2 regions of the Microbulbifer pacificus genome follow, and region 2 is predicted to be linked to the other one. Evidence: riboswitches for the same ligand, from Rfam matches in the RefSeq annotation. Region 2 holds a riboswitch; the other holds the start of a gene.
The links. Region 2 has a riboswitch for thiamine pyrophosphate ahead of R5R33_RS05040 (TonB-dependent receptor). Riboswitches for the same ligand answer to the same signal wherever they lie in the genome.
Positions count from the first base shown of each region.

Region 1: another riboswitch for thiamine pyrophosphate. It lies ahead of thiC (phosphomethylpyrimidine synthase ThiC); the one in region 2 lies ahead of R5R33_RS05040 (TonB-dependent receptor).

Region 1 covers NZ_CP137555.1:3,575,621-3,585,055, forward strand. Annotated here, with positions in the region: gene R5R33_RS15235 (thymidine phosphorylase family protein) at 1-116, opposite strand, end outside; gene R5R33_RS15240 (sulfite exporter TauE/SafE family protein) at 401-1,174, shown strand; gene safD (sulfoacetaldehyde dehydrogenase SafD) at 1,193-2,560, shown strand; TPP riboswitch at 2,779-2,877, shown strand; gene thiC (phosphomethylpyrimidine synthase ThiC) at 2,997-4,919, shown strand; gene thiO (glycine oxidase ThiO) at 5,105-6,184, shown strand; gene thiS (sulfur carrier protein ThiS) at 6,184-6,387, shown strand; gene R5R33_RS15265 (thiazole synthase) at 6,390-7,205, shown strand; gene thiE (thiamine phosphate synthase) at 7,195-8,754, shown strand; gene R5R33_RS15275 (HesA/MoeB/ThiF family protein) at 8,777-9,435, shown strand, end outside.
Region 2 covers NZ_CP137555.1:1,107,993-1,117,427, reverse strand. Annotated here, with positions in the region: gene R5R33_RS05065 (aldehyde dehydrogenase family protein) at 1-310, shown strand, start outside; gene R5R33_RS05060 (iron-containing alcohol dehydrogenase) at 313-1,482, shown strand; gene R5R33_RS05055 (choline/ethanolamine kinase family protein) at 1,495-2,376, opposite strand; gene pnuC (nicotinamide riboside transporter PnuC) at 2,373-3,011, opposite strand; gene R5R33_RS05045 (YkoF family thiamine/hydroxymethylpyrimidine-binding protein) at 3,004-3,264, opposite strand; gene R5R33_RS05040 (TonB-dependent receptor) at 3,306-5,438, opposite strand; TPP riboswitch at 5,506-5,622, opposite strand; gene R5R33_RS05035 (RpiB/LacA/LacB family sugar-phosphate isomerase) at 5,785-6,423, shown strand; gene R5R33_RS05030 (LLM class flavin-dependent oxidoreductase) at 6,625-7,632, shown strand; gene R5R33_RS05025 (GNAT family N-acetyltransferase) at 7,629-8,156, shown strand; gene R5R33_RS05020 (hypothetical protein) at 8,227-9,204, shown strand; gene R5R33_RS05015 (2-hydroxyacid dehydrogenase) at 9,224-9,435, opposite strand, start outside.

The DNA of each region.
Region 1 (9,435 bases), 1.7 Mb from region 2:
CGACAGATAGCGCAGTCGGTGCGCATGTAAACCAGAGGTTCCTGGTGGGTAGCAATTCCCATTTTGTAAGCGTGTTGCGGCATTGCCCGGGACATGCAGTCTTCCTGGATATTCATGTCGGGGGCCGCTCCTGTTGGAGGTCCGGCAGGTGCTGTTGCCCGCCGCTATCCAGCATTTGGGAAATTGCGGCCCTGTATTTAATTCAAGTCCGTTTAGGTATCAGCGGCAAGTCGCTGCCGGTATGTAGTTCCATAACCCCAGTTAAAGGTCGCCAATTACCCTGTCGCGTCCTTAAATAACCAGTCTCGGGCCCGTGACTACTGGGTTTGATGCTGTCTTGTGGTTAGACTGGCGATCGCTCAAAAACCGTTCGATGGAACGCATAGATTAGGGGAATACCTTGGCCGAATTGGGGGCGCTTTTCAGTCTGATACCTGGCCAGACACCCAGCCTCACACTGGGGTTGCTGTTGCTGGTGTGCGTGATCAGCGCATTTATCTCGGCGGTCACCGGTGGGGCGGGGGGTATCCTGATGTTTGCCGCGCTCAATGTTGTCATTCCCCTGCGCGCGCTCGTCCCCATTCACGGTGCGGTACAGCTGCTCAACAATCTCGCCCGCGTGGTTTATGTGCGCGAGCATATCCGCTGGGACCAGTGCATCCCGTTCTTTATCGGCTGCACGCTCGGCTCCGCCGCCATGACTCTGGGGCTCGCCAATCTCGACTGGCAGCAGCTGCCGCTGGTGCTGCTGGCGGTACTGATTTTTTATACGGTGTTCAAACCGAAAAAACTCCCGGAAATCCGCCTCAAGCCGCGCAATTTTTTCTGGGTGGGGATTGCCACCGGCACCCTCGGTATTGTCGCCGGAGCCGTAGACCCGTTGCTGGCCGCGTTTTTCGTGCGCAAGGATATGACGCCGAAAGAAATCGTGGCGAATAAATCCGTGATGCAGGCCTGGTGCCACGCCCTCAAGGTGCCCGCGTTCATTTATCTCGGCTTTGCGTTTTCCGAGCATCTCGGATTGATCCTGCTACTGACCGTGGCCGCGGTCATTGGCACGCGTATCGGTATTGCGCTGCTGAATCGGATCGACAGCGAGCTGTTTTTCAACTTGATGCGCGCCGCGCTGATGATTGCCGGCGCCCGCATTGTGTACCAGTTATTTGCAGTATAAAAACCTACAGGTATTTCCATGGCTGATTATCAGATTATCAATCCGTACAACGGCGAGTTGATCGAAGCCTATGACTTCCACACCAAAGAGCAGGTGGCAGAGGCCATCGAACTGCTGGTGGAAGGCCGTAACAAGCAGCTGGCCACACCCGCCTTCGAGCGCTCGAATATCCTGCTGAAGCTCGCGCAACTCTTGCTGGAGCGAAAGGAAGATCTGGCCCGAGCCATCACCGAGGAAACCGGCAAAACCATCGGTGACAGCCGGGTTGAAATCGACCGCGCCTACAACACCGCGCTGGCCAGCGCCATGGAAGCGCGCAATATCAACGGTGAAGCACTGGATTCCGATGCGTTCCCACCGATGCGCGAAAAAATCGGCGTGGTGCTGTGGAAACCGCTGGGTACCGTACTGTGCATTACCCCGTTCAACTTCCCGATCAATATCGCGGTACACAAAATCGGCCCCGCGTTTGCCGCCGGCAACACCATCCTGTTCAAGCCCGGCCCCCAGAACAAGCGCTCTGCGGAGTTGCTGGTGGAACTGTGCTATGCCGCAGGAATGGATAAATCCGTACTGCAGATGCTGGTCCCGGACATTGAAGCCACCAGCTACGCCGTTGCCCACCCGCAAATCCAGGCGATCAACTTCACCGGTGGCACCGCCGCGGCCAATGCCATCGCCGCCAATGCCGGCTACAAGAAAATGCTGTTCGAACTGGGCGGCAACGATCCACTGATCGTCATGCCCGACGCCGACCTTGACGCCGCCGTCACCGCCACCATCAACCAGCGCTTCGCCACCGCCGGCCAACGCTGCACCGCCGCCAAGCGCCTGTTCGTGCACAGTGACGTGTTCGATGCCTTCGCCGAAAAACTCGTGACCGCCACCGCCAAACTGAAAGTGGGTAACCCCGCCGAGGACGACACCTTTATCGGCCCGCTGATCCACACCAACGCCGCCAACGAAGTGGAAGGTCGCATTCAGTCAGCAGTAGCCGCCGGCGCCCGCGTTCTGTTCGGAAACCGCCGCGAAGGCAACATCCTGTGGCCGACCATCCTCGCGGATGTCCCAGACTGCGCCGAGGTGGTAGCAGAAGAGACCTTTGGCCCGGTCGTCCCACTGCGCAAGTTTGACAGCGAACAAGAGCTGGTGGCAGTGATCAACAGCTGTCCGTTTGGCCTGCAGGCTGGCGTATTCACCCAAAACCTGGCACTGGCGAAACGCCTCTACAACCAGCTGGAAGTAGGCCTGCTCGCCGTCAATGACGGCCCCGGCTTTCGCGCCGAGCACTTCCCGTTTGGTGGTGTGAAAGAAAGCGGAGTAGGGCGCGAGGGCGTGAAATATGCCATCCGTGAAATGAGTTACCAGAAAACGTTGGTGATCTGACCGTTTCAATTCGAAGCTCGAAATAAGAAGCGAAGGACGGGGACTGGGCGGAAGGTTTCAGGAGCGTCGGCGACATGGACGTCGCCGACGCAGCGTACAGGGATGTATCCACAGCGGTCCTGAAACCTTCCGCCCAGTGCCCGACCGCCACTAGGCTAAGTTTGGAACCTTCAAAATCATGGTCTTGGCCATCCACTCAAATATCCCCTATACTCGGCCCCAACTTGTCGGAGTGCCTTTGGGCTGAGATCGCTGTTGCGAGATCCGTTGAACCTGATCGGGGTAACCCCCGCGTAGGGAACAAGATCTGAATTCGCTTTTTTTTCGTGCGTATTGTTTTTGAACTGCTGTTTAAGAACATTCATGCATACGAAAGCTGCTCTCTCCAGCTGCATCCCCGGCAATCCATTCATGGATCAATACGCAAGGGGTCAGCATGTCTCAGGTCGCCGAACCAAAAACCAATACCCAAAATACGGGTACAAAATCCAGCCGCGCCGCTCAGCGAGGAAACGCCAGGGAATTCCTCGACAACCTTACCGCCCAACAGTTTCCCAACTCCCGCAAAGTCTATCTGCAAGGCGACAACCCGAGCGTAAACGTCGGCGTACGCGAAATCTGCCTGGGCCAAAGCCTTGTAGGCGGCGACGAACAAAACCCCATCTTCGAGCCCAATGACCCCCTGCAGGTCTACGACACCGCAGGCCCATACTCCGACCCAGCGTACAAGCCCAACGTCCGCGAAGGCCTGCCCAAACTGCGTCAGGTATGGATCGAAGAGCGCAGCGACACTGAAATATTGGAAACGCGCCAGGCCGCCTACAGCCAGAAACGCATGGCCGACCAGGGCCTCGACCATATCCGCTTCGATAACTTGCCGGCCCCACGCAAAGCGAACGCCGGCAAAAATGTCACCCAGATGCACTACGCCCGCCAGGGCATCATCACCCCGGAAATGGAATTTATCGCCATCCGCGAAAATATGGGCCGAGCCAAAATCGCCCAGCAGTTGAGCGAAGTTGAATTTCAAAAAGCCCGCGAAGGTATCTACATCCCGCCGCAAATTACCCCGGAATTCGTTCGCCGCGAAGTCGCCGAAGGCCGTGCCATTATCCCCGCCAACATCAATCACACCGAACTCGAACCGATGATTATCGGCCGCAACTTCCTGTGCAAGGTAAACGCCAATATCGGCAACTCCGCGATTACCTCATCCATCGAAGAGGAAGTGGAAAAACTCGTGTGGTCCATCAAATGGGGCGCCGATACCGTGATGGATCTCTCCACCGGCCAGAACATCCACGAAACCCGCGAATGGATACTGCGTAACAGCCCGGTTCCCATCGGCACCGTTCCGATTTACCAGGCGCTGGAAAAAGTCGACGGCATCGCGGAAGACCTCAACTGGGACGTCTTCCGCGATACCCTGATCGAACAGGCCGAACAGGGCGTGGACTACTTCACCATTCACGCCGGCGTACTGCTGCGCTATGTCCCCCTCACCGCCAAGCGCGTTACCGGCATCGTTTCCCGCGGCGGCTCCATCATGGCCAAATGGTGCCTCGCCCATCACAAGGAAAATTTCCTCTACACCCACTTCGAGGAAATCTGTGAAATTTTAAAAGCCTACGACGTCAGCTTCTCCCTGGGTGACGGCCTGCGCCCCGGTTGTATCGCCGACGCCAACGATGAAGCCCAGTTCGGCGAACTGCGCACCCTCGGCAAACTCACCGAAATCGCTTGGAAACACGACGTTCAGACCATGATCGAAGGCCCTGGCCACGTGGCGATCCACAAGATCAGGGAGAACATGGATGAGCAGCTGAAACACTGCCACGGCGCCCCGTTTTATACTTTAGGCCCTCTCACCACCGACATCGCCCCCGGCTACGACCACATCACCTCCGGCATCGGCGCAGCCATGATCGGCAGCATGGGCTGCGCCATGTTGTGCTACGTCACTCCGAAGGAGCACCTGGGCCTGCCGAACAAGGAAGACGTAAAAGAGGGCCTCATGGCCTACAAAATCGCTGCCCACGCCGCGGACCTGGCAAAGGGCCACCCCAGGGCACAAAAGCGCGACAACGCACTCTCCAAAGCCCGCTTCGAATTCCGCTGGGAAGACCAATTCAATCTCGGTCTCGACCCCGAGCGCGCCCGCGCGTTCCACGACGAAACCCTGCCAAAAGAATCCGGAAAAATCGCCCACTTCTGCTCCATGTGCGGCCCGAAATTCTGCTCCATGAGAATCACGCAGGATGTCAGGGAGTACGCAAAACAGCAGGAGGCGGAACAAGGGATGGAGGAAATGTCCATCAAATTTAAAGATATGGGCGCAGAGATCTATCACAAGGCGTAATGCCCCGCTGAAAGAAACTGCAAAAGTTGATGCGAAGGCGGCGCTACGGGTAAGCGTTTGCCAGACCTTCCGCGAGAGGGACCTCGCGGAAGAGCCCCCATGGATGGGTTCACGGCGTGTCTGGCAAACGCTTACCCGTAGCGTCGCCGCCCGAACCTGTCCAAGTACTTAACCGGGACCTAACGGTGACACAAAACATATTTAAAATCGCGATAGCAGGGGCCGGGCTGATGGGCCGCCTGCTAGCCTGGCGCCTATCAACAAAAGGTCACCACATATCCCTGTTCGAATCCGGATCACTGGAAAAGCCAACGGGTGCCTGCCACACCGCAGCCGGCATGATTGCCCCACTATCCGAACTGTTCCACTGCCCACTCCCCATCTACCAGCTGGGTATGCAAAGCCTGCAGTATTGGCCGTTGTGGGTCGAAGAGTTGCAGCAACTTACCGGTAGCGACGTCAACTACAGACAGGCCGGCAGCCTGCTAATCGCCCATCCACAGGACAGAACCGAACTCCAGCAATTCCACCAGGAAATCAAAGGCAAACTGGGCCATCAGAGTACCGACCAGCAGCAATGGCTGGACAACAACTCCCTGAAAAATATGGAACCCGATCTGCAGCACTTTGACCAGGGACTTTTTCTCTCCAGCGAAGCAGACATCGACAACCGAAAACTGCTGCCCGCGCTGCTCTCCGCCCTGAAAAAAAACAACGTTACACTGTGGGAAAACACCGCAGCAGAATGCAGCCCCGGAAAAATCCACACAGAAAACCAAACGCAATCCTACGATCTGGTTATCGATACCCGCGGTCTCGGGGCCAAGTATCAGATCCATGGCCTGCGAGGCGTGCGCGGTGAAGTGATGGTCGTGGAAACACCCGAAGTGAAATTACATCGCCCCGTGCGCCTGCTGCATCCACGGTACCAACTGTATGCCGTTCCCAGAGCCAACAATCAGATCGTAATCGGCGCTACCGAAATCGAAAGCGAAGACATGAGCCCGATCTCCCTGCGCTCTACCATGGAACTCTCCAGCGCGCTGTATTCGATTCATCCGGCATTCGCCGAAGCGCGCATACTGGAAACCCGCGTCAACTGCCGCCCGGCCACCATGGACAACCTGCCCGTGGTGAAGTCGGAGCCAGGGCTTATCCGAATCAACGGGTTGTTCCGCCACGGTTACCTGCTGGCGCCGGCACTGGTCGCACAGGTGGAACAGAAAATTCATCAACCAATTTCAAATACGGAACAGGTGAGCTGATGCAATTAGTGGTCAACGGCGAATCGACATTCGTTCAACACGAGCAAGAAACTATTGCCGACTTGCTACAGCAGCTCGGATACAGCGGTGACACTTTCGCCGTTGCCCTGAACGGCGACTTTGTTCCCCGTGCCAGTTATGCAGAGACCCACCTGAACAGTGGTGACAAACTGGATATTGTCGCGCCGGTCGTTGGAGGCTGAACATGACAGACAAACTGAAACTCTACGGCAAGGAATTCGACAGCCGCCTGCTGGTGGGCACTGCACTTTATCCGTCGCCCGCCATCATGCGTGAGGCAGTGGCGGCCTCCGGTTCCGAGATCATCACCCTGTCCCTGCGCCGCCAGAGCTCGGCGCAACAGCAGGGGAATATGATCTGGGACTATATCCGGGAAACCGGATGCCAACTGTTGCCCAACACCGCCGGCTGCAAAACCCCGAAAGAAGTCATTGCTCTGGCGGAAATGAGCCGGGAAATTCTTGGTACAAATTGGCTCAAGCTGGAAGTGATCGGCGACGATTACAACTTGCAGCCGGACCCGTACGGCCTGATCGAAGCCGCGTGCGAATTGATCCAGCGGGGGTTCAGGGTATTGCCATACTGCACCGACGATCTGGTGGTTTGCCGCCGGCTGCTGGACGTGGGCTGTGAGGTGCTGATGCCCTGGGGTTCCCCTATTGGCACCGGACGGGGCTTGATGAATAAATACAACCTGCAGACACTGCGCGAGCGGTTGCCGGATATCCCGCTGATTATCGACGCCGGTCTCGGTGCGCCGTCGCAGGCCTGTGAAGCGATGGAAATGGGGTTCGATGCGGTGTTACTGAATACCGCCATCGCCAAGGCGCAGGCCCCGGTTTTGATGGCTCATGCCTTCAAGCGGGCGGTGGAGTCCGGTCGCGCTGCGCGCACTGCGGGCCTGATGCTGAAACGCCAGACCGCGAGCCCCAGCACGCCCACCCTGGACATGCCGTTCTGGCAGCAGTCGTTTGCCCCGGGGAAAATACATGAGCGTTAGTGTCCCGCGCCCGATCGTCTGGACCATCGCCGGCAGCGATTCCGGTGGCGGTGCCGGCATCCAGGCGGATCTGCTCACCATGCACGACCTCGGCGTGCATGGCTGCAGTGCCATCACCGCCAATACCGCCCAGAACACCCTGGGTGTACCCGCCATCAATGCCGTGTCCGGCGAAGTGCTGCAATCGCAACTGGACGCGCTGCTCGCCGACCTGAAGCCAGCGGCAATCAAAATCGGTCTGCTCGCCAATGCGGGGCAGGTCAGACTGGTCGCGAATTTTCTGCGTGTGCTGAAAGAGTGCGGTGAATATATTCCGGTGGTATACGACCCGGTGGCGGTTGCCACCAGTGGCGCGCAGCTGACCGAAGACAGTACCGGTGCGGCGGTATTGCATGAATTATTGCCCCTGTGCGACCTGCTTACACCCAACAGTCTCGAACTGGCCTGGCTGGTGGGGGCAGGGGATGATCGCGCCGAGGTTGAAGGCGCAGAAGCGATACTTAGCGCGGCGCGCAAGCTGCGGGGCGAACATGCCACCGCAGTACTGGTTAGCGGCGGTCACTTTGAAATCGAGCCCGGCAGCACCGCGGATCTACTGTGCAGTGGGAATGGTGAAAATTTCAGTGAAGACTGGCTGATCGGCAAACGAATCGAAACCCGCAATTCCCACGGTACCGGCTGTACCCTGTCCTCTGCTATTGCCGCCTTGCTGGCGCTGGGGTATCCGCTGAAAGATGCCTGCGTGGTGGCCAATGCCTATGTGCGCCGTGGACTGCGGCTGGGCGACAGCGAGCATATCGGTGCCGGCACCGGGCCGGTGGGGCACTGTGGCTGGCCGGGGGCGCTGCAGGATTTCCCGGACGTCTTGGTTGCCGGCAGCGAACGCGCGAAACCGTTTGGCGTATTCGACCCGTCTGCCGCGGCCAACTTTGCCGCGGAGTTCCCGCAGCCCGAGACCAGCCGCCTGGGATTGTACCCGGTGGTGGATTCCGTGGAGTGGATCGAAAAGCTCGCGCGCGAGGGGGTGCGCACCTTGCAGTTGCGTATCAAGCAACCCGGCAGTGACCTGCGGGAGCAGATCGAGCGTGCGGTGGCGATCGCCCGCGGTTACGGTCTGCGCCTGTTTATCAATGACTACTGGCAGCACGCCATCGACTGCGGAGCCTATGGCGTGCACCTGGGGCAGGAAGACCTGCAGCAGGCGGATCTGAAGGCCATACAACGCGCGGGGCTGAAGCTCGGAATCAGCACCCACGGCTTTTTCGAGTTGCTCTATGCATGGCAGTTCCGCCCCAGTTATCTTGCGATAGGTGTCATCTACGCTACCAGCACCAAGGATATGAGCGGTCAACTGCAGGGCCCGGAAAAGCTCACGCGCATGGCCGCATTGCTGCCGGGATACCCGCTGGTGGCCATAGGTGGGATTAACCTGGCGCGCGCAGCCGACGTGGCGGCGAGCGGGGTGGGCAGTATTGCGGTGGTAACCGCGATCACGGACGCCCCCGAAGTTCGCGAGGCTGTGGCACAATTGCGCGCAGTCATTGAATAGTTCGGATAACCGGAGCCGTGCCGTGTTGAGTCGCAAACAGCTGCAGCGCTACAGCCGCCAGATCATGTTGCCGCAGATCGGTGAGGCCGGGCAGGAAAAACTCGCTGCCGCGCGGGTGCTGATCGTCGGTCTCGGCGGCCTCGGCAGCCCGGCGGCGCTGTATCTGGCGGCGGCGGGGATCGGCGAGCTGCACCTTGTTGACGGCGACAGGGTGGAGATCTCCAACCTGCAGCGTCAGGTCCTGTACAAAACCAATCACCGCGACAAGCACAAGGCGCAGGTGGCCGCACAGCAACTCACCGCGGCCAATCCGGAAATCCGTGTACACGCCCACTGCGTTATGGCGGATGAGGCCTGGCTCTCGACACAGCTGAGCCGGCAATCCTTCGACCTAGTGCTCGACTGCACCGACAACCTCAATATTCGCCACACCATCAACCGGGTGTGCCGCGAGCGGCAAGTTCCCGTGGTCATGGCCTCGGTGCGCGGCTTTTCCGGGCAGCTGGTGAGCTTTGACTTTCGCACAAATACCAGCCCCTGTTATGCCTGCCTGTTTCCGCCAGCGACGGGGCAGAGTGACCTGCCGGAAGCGGAGAACTGCTCCACGGTCGGGGTTATCGGTCCGGCGCTCGGGATGATGGGCAGTGCCCAGGCGCTGGAGGCCATCAAGTTTATTGCCGG
Region 2 (9,435 bases):
GATGAGCGAGGAGTCTTTCGGCCCGGTGTTGGGGGTGATGCCGGTGGCGGACGACAATGAGGCGCTGGCGCTGATGAATGACAGTGAATACGGCCTCACCGCGGCGATCTATTCCGCCGACGAGGACGCGGCACTGGCGCTGGGTGACGGGCTGCAGACCGGCACGGTCTTTTTAAATCGCTGCGATTACCTGGACCCGGCGCTGGCCTGGACCGGGGTTAAGAATTCCGGTCGCGGCTGCACATTATCCGGCATCGGCTTCGAACATCTCACCCGGCCCAAATCCTTTCACTTCAAACTCGTGCCCTGACCATGACGGACAAATCCTTTTTCACCAACTGGAATTACCCCACGGCGATGCGCGTAGGTGCCGGGCGGATTTCCGAATTGCCGCAGTTGTGTCGGGAACTGGGCATGGCGACGCCGCTGCTGGTGACCGATCCCGGTCTGGTGTCCCTGCCGATGGTGCAGTCGATTGTGGAAAACTCGCTGGTGGCCGGTTTGCCACTCGCGGTATTCAGTGAGATCAAGGGCAATCCCACCGGTGCCAATGTGAGTGCCGGTGTGGCCGCGTTCAGGGCCCACGGCTGCGATGGGGTCATTGCACTGGGCGGCGGTTCCGCGCTGGATGCGGGCAAGGCGATTGCTCTTATGGTGGGGCAGACCCATCCGATCTGGGACTTTGAAGATGTCGGCGATAACTATCTCAGGGTAAATACCCACGGCATGATGCCGGTGATCGCGATTCCCACCACCGCGGGTACCGGCTCGGAGGTCGGGCGTTCATCCGTGATTACCGATGAAAATGCCAGACTGAAAAAAATCATTTTTCACCCGCGCATGCTGCCGGAAATTGTACTGCTTGATCCCACTCTCACCCTGGGGTTGCCGGCACCGATCACGGCCGCCACCGGCATGGATGCACTGTCCCACAACCTCGAAGCCTTCTGTGCCCCCAACTTCCATCCGATGGCGGAGGGGATTGCGCTGGAAGCCATGCGCCTGATCAGTGTGTATCTGCCGCGGGCCGTCGCCGATGGCAATGACCTGGAGGCGCGCATGCAGATGCTGGTGGCCTCCAGCATGGGCGCCACCGCCTTTCAGCGTGGACTCGGTGCCATGCACGCGCTGGCCCATCCGCTCGGTGCGCTATACGACAAGCATCACGGCCTGCTGAACGCGATCCTGATGCCCTACGTATTGGTCGCGAACCGCACTGCTATAGAAGAACCCATGAGCCGACTGTCCCGCTACCTGGCTTTACCCACAGCGGGTTTTTGCGGGGTACTGGAGTGGGTGCTGTTCCTGCGCCGGGATTTCGCTATCCCGCACACGCTGGCGGAGATTGGCATCGGCGACGAGGACGCGGACCGGATCGCGCAGATGGCGGCCGCCGATCCGTCGGCACCGAGCAATCCACTGCCGTTTGGCGCCGACGATTATCGCGGAATTTTCCTTAACGCCTGTCGCGGCGAAATTTGACAGCGTCGGGCGTTAATCTACGGGCGTCGATGCCAGATCCTCGAGCCGGCAAATGCAGGCTCGAATATGTACAGCATCTTCCGCGCGACTCTGTTTGCCGCTGGTGAATTGCACCGTGTACCAGAGCACTTCCAGATACCTGTAGATCACCCGCCAATGGAACAGTCTGCGCCTGTCGCACTGGGCTGGCGGATGCTGTAGATATTCCTGCAGCAGGGTTTCACGCCCGTTGTGCGCCAGTCCATTTCCTTCCACGAACACCGCCAGATCGAAAAATGGATCGCCGCTGGCGGCATACTCCCAATCGATGGCTACCAGTCGACCATCTTCACGGCGGAGAATGTTGGTCGCCAGCAGATCGTTGTGGCACAGGTTGAGGGGGCCTTTGTGCAGTCTGGTGGTGGTGGTGATATGGGGCGCAATCTGCGGCTGCAGTGCGTGCAACTGCCGATGGAATTGTGACGTCCCGTCGCTTGCCGCAAGGTATAACGCAATCTTTTTATTGATATCCAGCCCGGCGGAAATTCCGGGCAGGGTGTGGATCCCGCGCAACAGTTGCGCTGCGTGTGTCAGGGCATTTTGGTCGCGGATGTCCAGTGCGGTGCCGTCGATATACCCGGTTACCTGATAGCGATCTGCTGGATCGCGGTAGATCAGCGGCGGACTGAGGTCGGCGCTGGCGGCGAGCTGTAGTGCTTCGGTCTCGGCATGGCGGTCGAGATTCAGCGAGTCGCTATTGCGCGCGTTGAGTCGTAATACCTGTAACTGCTCGTTTGTTTTGATCAGAAAACTGCGGTTGGTCAGCCCGCCGGCGAGCGGCCGGATCAGCTGCGGCAGGCTGTCGCTCCATCGCCGCCACTCGCTGGCGAGAAGATTTTCCGCCGCCGCACTCATATGGCGACCGCTTGCCCCGGTTCAACCTGCTGTTGCCGGTACAGGGTGTACCACTGGAAAAAGCCGATCACCACCAGAATCACGTAGAGCACAAACAGCAGAGCCGTGAGGTACAGCCCGCGGTCCAGGTACAGATAAATCGCGGCGCCGTCGATCACGATCCAGTAGAGCCAGTTTTCCAGTACCTTGCGGGTGACCATGTAGGTGGTCACCACGGCGCCCCAGGTGGTGAACGAGTCCAGATAGGGCAGGGCGGCACTGGTGTAATTATCCAGTACGTAACCGAACACCAGGGTAAGTACACCGACAGCGACAACTGCGCAGAGGTGAGTGGTACTGGACCAGCGGTGGATGTGCAGTGTTTCGCCATCACCTTTGCGAGCGCGCCACTGCCACCAGCCGTACACCGCGATCGCCAGATAAAAAATCTGCAGCGCGGACTCCATCACCAGGCTCACGTCCCAGAACAGGAACAGGTAAATTGCGGTGCTGGCAAACGCCGCGTACCAGCACAGGATACTCTCGCGCATCGCCAGCAGCAGGTAGGCGAGCGCCAGCACCACCGCGGCCACTTCCCACAGGGTCATGGCCGCGTAGGCACTTGCAAGAGCTTCGCGGATTTCCGGACTAAACATCGGCGGCAGGGCTCGGGTCGCCGTCGATAAATTTGCACACGAATATCGCGCGCCCGAACTGTTCGTGGCTTGTGCGCATCTCCGCTCTCAGTGTGTCCATCACCTCGTCATAGTCACCGAATACCTGGGTACTCATGGTGTTGGTGATGACCTGCAAACCCGGGTGCCGATTCAGGCGCTGGATAAAGTCCTTGATCGCCGGAATGTACTCGTTCTTCAGTGGGTACATGCTGATCTCTACGGAGAGCTTCATATCAAAACCTCTGGTTAAACCCTGGTAAAAAAAGTACCGCGTTAAAAGGTATAGCTACCAGATACCCCGGCAACCCGGGGTTCACCCAGCTGGTAATAGGCCTCCGGTGCATAGCCGTTGGCGGGATTGTTGCCGAACTGGTTGCTGAAGTAGAAACCGCGAGTGTAGTAAATCTCGTTGGTGAGGTTTCTGCCCCACAGGGACACATCCCAGTTGTCGCCGCGATAGGTGAGGCGCGCGTTGACCAGCTCAAAAGCGGTGGACTTCTCGTTGTGACTGTTGGAAAAGTAGAAATCGTCTTTGCCTTCCAGCTCCAGACGCGCCACCAGATTCTGGGTCAGCGCGAACTCTGCGCCGGTGAAGAACTGGTAGTTGGGCGCGTGGGCGAGGTCGCGGCCATCCAGGCTGATGGGGGTGACCTCACCGGTATAGTCGTCGCGCGCATCGACGTGGGCGCTGCTGACGAAATCCTCAAACTCCGCATTCAGCCAGCCCACACTGGCGAACAGGCGCAGGGCATCGCTGGCCTGGAAGTTCAGTTCTGCTTCCACACCGGTAGTGCGGCCGCCGGCGGCGTTGGTGAGGTAGTCGTCGAAGGAAAAATCTTCCGGATCGAAAATGGACTGCTTGGCCTGCACGTCGCTGCGGTCCTGATAAAACGCGGCGAGCTGTGCCTGCAGGCGATTTTCGAACCACTCACCTTTAATCCCCAGCTCGTAGTTGAGCATGTGTTCGGTGTCGAACAGGAAGGTGTCACTGCCGATGGCGGGGTTGCTGGCGGACGCGGAAATGATACGTCCGTTCACGCCGCCGGCCTTGTAGCCGCGGGACACGGTGCCATACACCAGAGTGTTGTTGGCAGCGGTAAATTGCAGGGTGATATTGCCACCCCACAGGTTTTCATCGGTGCTGTCGGCTACGGCGAGTGAGTCCTGGTAATCCGCGCGGCGCTGTTCCAGGCGCAGGCCGCTGATCAGTTCCAGGCGATCGCCAAGGGCGGTATTCAACTGGCCGTAAAGCGCGGCGTTGTCGGTGTCGAACTGGCTGGTGAAGCTTGCATTGCGCGCGAGCGCCTCTTGTTCGCTGCGCAGGTAAACGCCGACGACCCAGCCGGTGCTGTCGCCAAACAGGCTGCTCGCTTCGGTGGAAACCAGACGCAGGTCCGTGCTCAGGTTGTCGCGGTCGCGCAGGTAGTCGTCGGTGGAACTGTATTCCCAGGGGTGGAAGCCGACATAGGTCCAGTCCTCGTCGTAACCGTATTCGGTGTCGGAACTGGCGGCACTCAGGACGGACTTGAGGGTGAACAGGCTGTTGCCGGTCCACAGGCCGCTCACCGCGCCCGCAAGCGTTTGCTGACGGTCCCAGCCGGGCTGGTCGGACAGGGTGTTGCGGGAGTTGTCCAGGGTGAAGGCGTCGTAACCGTTATCCGCATCCAGATAAAACAGGGTGAAATCCAGCTGCAGGTCGTCGCGCGCCTGATAGCGGAGTTTGCCGCGGGCCACGGTTTCGTCGAGGTTGTTGGTGTCGTCGCGGTTAAGAAAACGGTTGTGCACATAGCCGTCGGATTGCTGGTTCTGCACGGCGAAACGGTAACCCAGTTGCTCCGACAGTGGACCGCTGGTGACCGCGGACAGGGTGTGAGAGCCGTACTGGGCGGCCTCCGCAGCGACCCTGGCGAAGGTTTCGTTTGCCGGGGCGTTGCTGGTCATGCTGACCAGACCCGCCAGCGCATTGGCGCCGTACACAGTGCCCTGGGGGCCGCGCAGGATTTCCACCTGTTGCATGTCCAGCGTGCTGGCAGCGAGGCCCAGGCCGGTGAAGTCGATGCCGTCGACAATCAGGCCCACGGAGGGATTCACCGGGTCGATAAACTGGCTGCGCTCGCCGATACCGCGGATCTGTACAAAGCGACCGCGGGAGGCACCACTGGCGAAGCTCACATTCGGCGCCAGATTCAGCAGCTGTTCCAGATTGGTGGCGCCGCGGGCCTCGATGGCCGCGCTGTTCAGCACGCTCACGCTGGTGGGGGCATCGAGCTGGGAGTGCTCGCGCAGCTGGCTGGTAACCGTTACTTCTTCCAGTGTGGCGGGTTCCGCCACAGCGATGGCGGCGCCGGCACTGGCGATTAGGCCGACACAGCGGGCGAGGGTACTTACTCTGGGGTGTGACTTCATGGCTCTCTCTCTTCATCCGATTGGAAAGAGACCCGGTGCGCGACGTGAAAAGGGGGGAGTGTGAGAACCCACACTGGGTACCTATTCCTACGCCGGTATTAACCGGATCAGGTTCAAGGGTTTGCCCGTTGGGATCACGCGGATCCAGCGGCATCTCAGGCGTTAGCCACCCCTTAGGTTTTACGGGCGCGATACTAGCAGATCGTTGGCGGAGCGGGAAACGGCGGAGTGCTCAACTCCTGCCTGACCACTTTAAATAATTGGCCAAACACCTATAATCGCCGGAACAATTTCTAACCACACCGAATATGCGGCCCTGAGTACCGGGCCAACGGGGGACCAATTCATGAAAATCGCACTGATGAACGAATTCAGCCAGGCGTCCAAAAACGCCATCGTGCTGAAAGAACTGCAGGACGTGGCCGGCGCGCTGGGCCACACCGTATACAACACCGGCATGAGCGATGACAACGATCACCGCCTCACCTACATCCACCTGGGCATCATGGGCAGCCTGCTGCTGAACTCCAAGGCCGTGGACTTCGTGGTGAGCGGCTGTGGTACCGGCCAGGGCGCACTGATGTCCCTGAACGCCTACCCGGGCGTAGCCTGTGGCTACTGCATCGACCCGGCGGATGCCTACCTGTTTGCGCAGATCAACAACGGCAATGCGCTGTCCATTCCCTTCGCCAAGGGCTTCGGCTGGGGCGCGGAGCTGAACATCCGCTACATGTTCGAGAAGGCTTTTACCGGTGAGAAAGGACAGGGTTACCCGGCTGAGCGTCGCGAGTCGCAGGTGGCAAACGCCGGCATCCTGAATCACATCAAGGAAGCCACAGCCAAGTCCTATCTGGACGGCCTCAAGGCCATCGATCCGGAGCTGGTGAAAACCGCAGTGGGCGGCGAGCGCTTCCAGGCCTGCTTCTTTGAAAACAGCCAGGACCAGGCGCTGACCGACTTCGTGCGCGCGGCACTGGATTCCTGAGTCCGACTGCGATCGCACAGAACGCTCCGGGATTCACCCGGAGCGTTTGTCTCTTCCCCTCTACTCTCCCTGTTCCACGTTCCTCACGTTCCTCACGTTTCCCCGTTACCGCGTCTTTACCCGCTCTTAGGTAATCCGCGCCCGCTGCGCTAGGATTGGCACAATTTTGACGTCCGAAATTTGTGTACCCAAGGAGTCACCGTGCGCGCATTTTCCCTGCTGGACCTCTCTCTCATAACCGAAAGCGGCGATGCCCGTCAGGCGCTGATGGATTCGCTGGACCTGGCGCAGCATGCGGAAAATCTCGGTTACAAGCGCTTCTGGATGGCGGAACACCACAATATGACCGGCGTCGCCAGCGCCGCGACCGCGGTGGCCCTGGGGCATATCGCCGCCGGTACCCGCAAGATCCGCATCGCCGCCGGCGGTGTGATGCTGCCAAACCACGCACCGCTGGTTGTGGCGGAACAGTTCGGCACCCTGGCAGCGTTGTATCCGGATCGCGTGGATCTGGGACTCGGGCGTGCACCGGGTACCGACGGCGCCACCATGACTGCGCTGCGCCGGGACCCGATGCACGCGGCGGATCACTTCGCCGAAGATGTGCAGGAGCTGCTACATTACTTCGCCCCGGAAAAACCCGGACAGCGGGTGCGCGCGGTGCCGGGTGTGGGCTTGCAGGTGCCGGTATGGCTGCTGGGCTCCAGCCTATATTCCGCGCAGCTAGCGGCGGCACTGGGTCTGCCATTTGCCTTTGCCTCGCATTTTGCGCCGGCCATGCTGGATCAGGCGCTGCACCTGTATCGCAGCAAATTCCAGCCCTCCGAATACCTCGCGGCACCCTACGCAGCCGCGGCGATCAATGCCTTTGCCGCGGACACCGAGGTCGAGGCGCGCAGGCTGATGACTTCCATCGAACAGCAGTTTGTGGCCCTGCGCCGCGGCACTCCCGGCCGCCTCAAGCCGCCTGTAGACGACCCCGCGATTATCTCCTCGCCGGTGGAGCGCGCGCAGGTAGCGCAGGCGCTGGTGGAATCCGCGGTGGGAACCGGGGACCAGGTTGCCGAGTGGATCGACCGCTTTGTCGCGCGTACCCGGGTGGATGAACTGATCGTGACCGGTGCCATTTACGATCACGCCGCGCGCCTGAAATCGTTCGAGATCGTGGCGGACGTATTGAATGCGCGAGTAAACGGGACACAGGCATGAGCGTAAAAACAGGGATGAGTGCAAAAAATGGCGACTTGCAAATACGCCCAGCGAGCGCCGATGACTTCGCGGCGATCTGGCCGATTTTTCACGAGGTGGTGAGTGCCGGCGAGACCTATGCCTACGATCGCAACACCGATCGCGAGCAGGCGTTTCGCCTGTGGATGGAGGCACCGCGCGAGACGTTCGTATGCGAAGCCGATGGCGAAATTCTCGGTACCTATTACCTGAAAACCAACCAGGCTGGCCCCGGCGCCCACGTGGGCAATTGCGGCTATATGGTGTCGTCCGCCGCCCGCGGTCGCGGTGTCGCTTCGGCGATGTGCGAACACTCGCAGCAGCAGGCGAAAGCGCTCGGCTACAAGGCCATGCAGTTCAATTTTGTGGCTTCCTCCAACGAAGGCGCAGTGCGCCTGTGGCAAAAACTCGGGTTTGATATTGTCGGTCGGCTGCCGCGCGCGTTTGATCATCCCGCGCGCGGGCTGGTGGATGCACTGGTGATGTACAAGTGGCTTGCCGATTAAAAACAACGGCGATACCGGGAGTTTGTATCGCGAGTAAAAACACATAGATCGTAAAAATGGAGTTTTACGTATGGTGGATGTTACTGCCCCGGGCAGCGTGAAATTGCTTTGCTGCGTTTGCGGTGAACCGGTTCCGGCACTGCAGCAGCGAGAGGCGGCAACTGCGGAATTTCCGCTGTGTCGATCGTTTGACTGCAATCGCTTTGTCGAGCAGAGACGCTCCCTGCCGGCCAACCTGTTTCGCGCTCAGCTGGAATTTTTGCGGACACAGTTTCGCGAACTAAAGAGCATACAGCAGGATCGCGAGCGAAGAATCAGTGCGCGGGTGGCGGAGGAGGAACGGCAAAACCAGCAGCTCCTGGATACTGTGCTGGAACACAGGCCGGCGCTCGCCGAGGGTGATGTCCAGCTGATGGTCATTCCCGCCGGGCGCACGCACGTTGCGCCGGTACCCCCGCAGCGTATCGACAATTACCGCACCCACCTGCAGGAAATGCTGGCGGCAGCGGAAGAATGCATTTCGACGTCCGCTATTGCCGAAGATCGGAACCTCCACTATGAGAAAGACTTCGAGCGGAATAGCGACCGTTTTCAGCGCACGCCCGAGCTGCAGGCGGTGAGCAACCAGCTGTGCGCCATGTGCCGCGGTGCCTGCTGTTCATCCGGTGGGGATCACGCCTACCTGTCGCCACTGATTCTGCGCAGAATGCTGGACGCGAATCCGGAACTGGGTGGAGACGATATCGTCGCCCGCTATCTGTCCTGTGTGGCGGCGGAGACCATCGAGGGTTCCTGTATCAACCAGACCGCAACCGGATGCAGCCTGCCGCGGGACATGCGCTCGGACACCTGTAACGCCTATTTCTGTGACCCCATTCTGAACTATCACCGCGACAGCGAAGATGCGGGTGCGGTGCGCACCGTATTCGCAGTACAGCGGGAAAACACCTTTGCCGGCACCATCGATCCGGATACAGCGAACGACGTCCTCGCCACGGCGCTGGTGACTGCACGCCGGCTGGAAAGGCTGCCGGAAAACATCGATTGAAATGCTATGCCGGTCTCTATCAGCCCGCTGATACCTCGATACGGGTGGTGAGCGGCTTGCCCTGTTCAAATTCGCTAAACGCCTGCAGTGCGGTCGTTGCGATATCCGAGAGTGCGTGATCAGTGAGAAACGCCATGTGCGAGGTGACGATCACATTCGGGAAGGTGAGCAGGCGGCAGAAGGTGTCGTCCTGCAGTACATCGGTGGAGCGGTCGTTGTAGAATAGGTTGG